2 linked regions of the Eleftheria terrae genome follow. The protein of the gene in region 1 binds, or shares a complex with, the protein of each later gene. Links are inferred from orthologs where the notes say so. Each region holds a gene or a part of one and is shown on either strand. Other genes may lie near its edges. The genes, in order: groL and metK.

Region 1 (3,174 bases):
CGAGGAGGCTTCGGCATGCTGGCGCGTCGCCTCGATGGCGGCGTTCACCAGGGCCACCTTGTCGGCGATGCGGCGGCCCATGTCCCCGGACAGGGCGGAGAGCTTGCGCACTTCCTGCGCCAGTACCGAGAAGCCGCGGCCGTGCTCGCCGGCATGCGCGGCTTCGATGGCGGCGTTGATGGCCAGCAGGTTGGTCTGCCCGGCAATGCTGGCGACATCGCCGGCCATCTGCTGCAGCTCGGCGACAAAACGGGTCAGGCCCTGCACTTCATTGAGCACCGCTGCCTTGCTGCGCATCACGGCCTGCATGGAGGCAATGACCGCGTCGAGCTGGTGTTCGCTGCGTGCGAACACGGCCACCACCCCCTGGTCGCCGCTGTCGCGGCTGCCGGTGGTGGCGGTGGTGGCACGGGCGGTCTGGTCGAGCTTGTCGACGATGCCGCCAAAGCGTTCGGCGAGTGCGGAGATGGCCGATTCCATCTGCGCGCGGGAGGATTCGATGTGGCCGCTCCAGACCGGCGCGAGTGCCTGGGCGAACCCTTCGCGCTCGGCCAGGTAGCGGTTGAGCATGGCCTGTTCGGCACGCCGTGCAACGGCGAGCTCGCGTCCGGCCAGCAGGCCGAGCGCGCTCAGCAGCACGGCGGCCGCCCAGGCGGCCGGGTGGCTGGCGGCCGCCATCAGCACGGCGGCCGCCCCGGCCATGCCCAGCAGCGGAGCGTGGGCCACGCACAGCCGAGCGCGCCGGGAGGAAGCCGCAGGCGGCTGCGGAAGCGGGGAGGGGGCGATCGGGGCGGGCATGAGAGCAATTTCGGCAGCCCAGGGCCGTGCTTCATGCGAGGTTCGACTAGCGCCCCCTAAGCCAAATACCTAGGGGCTTCGGAGCGCGACCATGGCAGGCAGCCTGCCGAAGCCCGCAGCCCCATGAAAAAAGGGCCGCTGTGCAGCGGCCCTTTTTAGTGAGCGAGAAGCTCAGGCGGACATTACATGTCCATGCCCATGCCGCCCATGCCGCCCGGCATGCCGCCGGCTGCAGGTGCGTCTTCCTTCGGGGCTTCGGCGACCATGCACTCGGTGGTCAGCATCAGCGAAGCGACCGAGGCGGCGTTTTGCAGCGCCGTGCGGGTCACCTTGGTCGGATCCAGGATGCCCATCTCGATCATGTCGCCGTACTGGCCGTTGGCAGCGTTGAAGCCGTAGTTGCCCTTGCCGCTCAGCACGGCATTGACGACCACGCTCGGCTCGTCGCCAGCGTTGGCCACGATTTCGCGCAGCGGGGCTTCGATGGCCTTCAGGATCAGCTTGATGCCGGCTTCCTGGTCGGGGTTGTCGCCCTTGATCTGGCCAGCCGCCTGGCGGGCACGCAGCAGGGCCACGCCACCGCCGGCCACGATGCCTTCCTCGACGGCGGCACGGGTGGCGTGCAGCGCGTCTTCGACACGGGCCTTCTTCTCCTTCATCTCGACTTCGGTCGCAGCACCGACCTTGATCACTGCCACACCGCCGGCCAGCTTGGCCACGCGCTCTTGCAGCTTCTCACGGTCGTAGTCGGAGGTGGCTTCCTCGATCTGCACGCGGATTTGCTTCACGCGGGCTTCGATGTCGCCAGCGGCGCCGGCGCCGTCGATGATCGTGGTGTTTTCCTTGCCCACTTCGACGCGCTTGGCCTGGCCCAGGTCAGCCAGGGCGACCTTCTCGAGCGTCAGGCCGACTTCTTCGGAGATGACCTTGCCGCCCGTCAGGATGGCGATGTCTTCCAGCATGGCCTTGCGACGGTCGCCGAAGCCCGGAGCCTTGACGGCCACGACCTTCAGGATGCCGCGGATGGTGTTGACCACCAGGGTCGCCAGCGCTTCGCCTTCGACTTCTTCAGCGATGATCAGCAGCGGACGGCCGGCCTTCGCCACTTGCTCCAGCGTGGGCAGGAGGTCGCGGATGTTGCTGATCTTCTTGTCGTAGAGCAGCACGAAGGGGTTGTCGAGCAGCGCGCTTTGCTTCTCGGGGTTGTTGATGAAGTAGGGGCTCAGGTAGCCGCGGTCGAACTGCATGCCTTCGACGACATCCAGCTCGTTGTCCAGCGACTTGCCGTCTTCGACGGTGATGACGCCTTCCTTGCCGACCTTGTCCATCGCGTCAGCGATGATCTTGCCGATGGATTCGTCGCTGTTGGCCGAGATGGAGCCGACTTGCGCGATTTCCTTGGAGGTGGTGGTGGGCTTGGAAGCGGCCTTCAGCTGCTCGACCAGGGCGGTGACCGCCTTGTCGATGCCGCGCTTCAGGTCCATCGGGTTCATGCCGGCGGCCACGTACTTCATGCCTTCGCGCACGATGGCCTGGGCCAGCACGGTGGCGGTGGTGGTGCCGTCACCGGCGTTGTCCGAGGTCTTGGAAGCGACTTCCTTGACCATCTGGGCGCCCATGTTCTGGAGCTTGTCCTTCAGCTCGATTTCCTTGGCGACCGACACACCGTCCTTGGTGACGGTGGGGGCGCCGAAGGAGCGCTCCAGCACCACGTTGCGGCCCTTGGGACCCAGGGTGACCTTGACGGCGTTGGCCAGGATGTTCACACCCTCGACCATGCGGGCACGGGCTTCGCCGCCGAAAATGACGTCTTTAGCTGCCATGTTTGATTTCTCCGAATGCTATGAACTGGTTGGATGAGAGGTGTCGCGGGTCAGAGAATCACTTCTCGATGACGGCGAACAGATCCTCTTCGCGCATGACCAGCAGTTCGTCGCCGTCGACCTTGACGGTCTGGCCGCTGTACTTGCCGAACAGCACGCGGTCGCCGACCTTGACGTTCAGGGCCACGAAGTCGCCCTTCTCGTTGCGCTTGCCCGCGCCGACTGCCAGCACTTCGCCTTGGTCAGGCTTCTCGGCAGCGTTGTCGGGGATCACGATGCCCGAAGCGGTCTTGGTTTCGTTCTCGAGGCGCTTGACGATCACGCGATCGTGCAACGGACGAAGTTTCATTGCATCTCCTTGGATTCTGAGAAGGCACTTCTGAGAAGGAACGAGCGCCAAGTGAGCGCTCGTTGACATCAACTAGCACTCGCTACTGTTGAGTGCTAACAGGACCAATTATAGGGACGGCCGAAGGCGATTCAAGAGGGAGGGACAGGGGAATGTAGAGGCCGGCCCGTTCAGCGCCGGCACGAGCCAGCGCGGGCGGCCTGC
Region 2 (3,130 bases), 2.1 Mb from region 1 along the record:
GGTACTGCTGGGGGCACTGGAGGATGAGTCGTTCCATCGCTTGGTTGATCTGGGCGGCGGCCGATTGTGCTTGATCCTCGCCCGCTTCCGGCAGCGGCTCGTCCAATGCGCTCACATGCACCAGGTAGCCCCGTCCACGCGGCAGTCGCTCGCCCCAGGTCAGCAGCACCCGGGCGCCGGTCTGCTGAGCCAGCCGGGCAGCCAGCGTCATGGTGTAGGCCGGGCGGCCGAAGAACGGCGCCCACACGCCCAGCCCTTCCGGTGGCACCTGGTCCGGCAGCAGGCCCACTGCCTGCCCCTGGCGCAGCGCACGGATCATCTGCCGCACGCCGGCCAGCGTCGCCGGCGCCGTGGCCAGTCCGGGGCGCTGGCGCCCGCCATCGACGATGGGACGGATGGCCGCCTTGCGGGCCGGCCGGTACAACACCGTCAACGGGCCGTGCCGCGGCCCGAACAGCTCGGCATACGACTGCGCCGTCACCTCGAAGCTGCCGAGGTGCGGCGTGAGGAAGATCACGCCGCGGCCGGCGGCGTAGGCCTCATGGATCAATTCGCTGCGGGTCCATGTCACCCGGTCGCCGAACGGCCGGTCGGCCGGACGCATCCACAGCCAGGGCAGCTCCATCACCATCTGCCCCGCCGCCGCGATCGCCGGACGCACCCGGGCCCACGGCAGGCCGGCCTGCGTGACGTTTTCGCGGAAACGGCGACGGTAGGTCGGCGAGCCCCACCAGGTCAGCCAGCCAAGAATGGAGCCAAAGACGTGCAAAACCCTCAGGGGGCACCGAGAAAGCAAGCGAAAGAGAGTGAGCATGTTTCTATAATCGCGCGGTCGCCGGTTTAAAGAACAACTTGCGGGGCGGCGCGGGGTCCAAGGATAGCGAGGCCTCGCTGGACATTGGTCCAACAAGTACCGCTAAAGCGTTCGCCGCACCTCCAAACACCTGTGCCGGCAACGCGTCCCAGGGTCAACTTATTGGAGTCACACCGTGGCGAACGATTTTCTCTTCACTTCTGAATCCGTGTCCGAGGGTCATCCGGACAAGGTGGCCGACCAGATCTCGGACGCCATCCTAGACGCGATCTTCGAGCAGGACCCGCGCTCCCGCGTGGCGGCCGAGACCCTGTGCAACACCGGCCTGGTGGTGCTGGCCGGCGAAATCACCACCAACGCGCATGTCGACTACATCCAGGTCGCACGCGACACCATCAAGCGCATCGGCTACGACAACACCGAGTACGGCATCGACTACAAGGGCTGCGCGGTGCTGGTGGCCTACGACAAGCAGAGCAACGACATCGCCCAGGGCGTGGACCACGCCTCCGACGACCACCTCAACATGGGCGCCGGCGACCAGGGCCTGATGTTCGGCTACGCCTGCGACGAAACGCCCGAGCTGATGCCCGCGCCGATCTACTACGCCCACCGCCTGGTCGAGCGCCAGGCGCAGCTGCGCAAGGACGGCCGCCTGCCCTGGCTGCGCCCGGACGCCAAGAGCCAGGTCACGATGCGCTACGTCGACGGTCGCCCGCACAGCATCGACACGGTGGTGCTGTCCAGCCAGCATTCGCCGGAGATGAGCGACGGCACCAAGATGAAGCCCGAGTTCATCGAAGGCGTCATCGAAGAGATCATCAAGCCGGTGCTGCCGGCCGAGTGGCTGAAGGAAACCCGCTACCTGGTCAACCCGACCGGGCGTTTCGTGATCGGCGGCCCGCAGGGCGACTGCGGCCTGACCGGCCGCAAGATCATCGTCGACACCTACGGCGGCGCCTGCCCGCACGGCGGCGGTGCGTTCTCGGGCAAGGACCCGTCCAAGGTCGACCGCTCGGCCGCCTATGCCGCCCGCTACGTGGCCAAGAACATCGTCGCGGCCGGCCTGGCGCGGCAGTGCCAGATCCAGGTGGCCTATGCCATCGGCGTGGCCCAGCCGATGAACATCACGGTCTACACCGAAGGCACCGGCAAGATCCCCGATGACAAGATCGCGGCCCTGGTGCGTGAGCACTTCGACCTGCGGCCCAAGGGCATCATCCAGATGCTGAACCTGCTGCGCCCGATCTATTCCAAGACGGCCGCCTACGGCCACTTCGGCCGCGAAGAGCCCGAGTTCAGCTGGGAAGCCACCGACAAGGCAGCCGCCCTGCGCGCCGCCGCCGGCCTGTAAGGCGTGCGCAGCCTGCCGCATGGCAGGCCCGGCCCCGCCTTCCAGGCACCAGGACGCCGCCCCGGCCACCCGGCCCGGGCGGCTTTTTCATGCCCGCGCCGCGATCAGCGCCCGCGCCAGCTCGGCAAAACCGCGGCCGCGCTCCGCCCGGGTCACATAGCGTGGCAGGTGTGCCAGCCGGGGCACGAAGCGCGCGATGTTGGCCACGCCCACGCTGTGGCGGAAGCGTTCGAACATCACCTGGTCGTTGGTGGAGTCGCCGACGTAAGCCCAGCGGTCGAGTTCGGCAAAGAGGTCAACGCCGAGCAATTCCCGAGCAATCCAGACCGCGCCGGTCCACTTGCTGTGGCTGCCGATCCAGCCGTTGACATGGATGGAGCTGACCGTCGCGGTGAGCCCCTCGGAGCGCATCAGCGCCACCACCTGCTCGATGCGCTCTGGCGGCAGGCAGGCGAACTCGCCATGGTCGATGGCGATGTCGGTCAGGCGGCCCGCACTGTCCTGCGCCAGCGCGGCGCCCGGCACCTCGGCCAGCACCCGCGCCGCCACGTCGGCCAGGCGCCGGGCGTTGCGGGCGCGGGTCGCCGCGTCCTGCACGAACCACTGCCGCCCGTCGGGCAGCAGGGCCAGCGCGCCGTTCTCGGGCACGATGGCCGCCACCGGCCAGCGGCTGGCAAAGGGCAGCGACCAGCCCATCGGCCGGCCGGTGACCGCGATCACCACCAGGCCGCCCTCGCGCAGGGCATGCAGGGCCTGCAGCGCCTCGGGCTCGATGGCGCCGTCGCAGGTCAGCGTGTCGTCGATGTCGGTGAAGACGCCCCGCAGCGCCCGGCGCTCGCCGGGCGGCCAGTCGGCCAGCGGCCGCATGCGCGCCTCAGGCCGCTTTCTGCAGCACCAGCCCGGCGTGCTCGCGCAGCGGGTGGAAATGGATCTTCGGGAAACGCTCCTGCGTCAGCCGCAGG

Evidence for each region.
Region 2: the proteins of groL (region 1) and metK are in contact, whole or in part, in a cryo-EM structure (PDB 8P4O), measured with the Escherichia coli proteins. The link is inferred for Eleftheria terrae from one-to-one orthologs.

Annotation. Positions count from the first base shown.
Region 1 is NZ_CP106951.1:2,225,655-2,228,828, reverse strand. Bases 302-3,159 are described here. They hold groL (chaperonin GroEL), read right to left. Parts: upstream 2,622-3,159; coding sequence 981-2,621; downstream 302-980. Other genes in these bases: groES (co-chaperone GroES), read right to left, coding at 2,680-2,970; N7L95_RS09710 (methyl-accepting chemotaxis protein), read right to left, coding at 302-726. Outside these bases: more of N7L95_RS09710, read right to left, coding at 1-301.
Region 2 is NZ_CP106951.1:4,285,620-4,288,749, reverse strand. Bases 265-3,078 are described here. They hold metK (methionine adenosyltransferase), read left to right. Parts: upstream 265-989; coding sequence 990-2,168; downstream 2,169-3,078. Other genes in these bases: N7L95_RS19180 (peptide chain release factor 3), read right to left, coding at 3,043-3,078; N7L95_RS19185 (HAD family hydrolase), read right to left, coding at 2,256-3,035; N7L95_RS19195 (lysophospholipid acyltransferase family protein), read right to left, coding at 265-814. Outside these bases: more of N7L95_RS19195, read right to left, coding at 1-264; more of N7L95_RS19180, read right to left, coding at 3,079-3,130. UniProt on the Escherichia coli protein: Catalyzes the formation of S-adenosylmethionine (AdoMet) from methionine and ATP.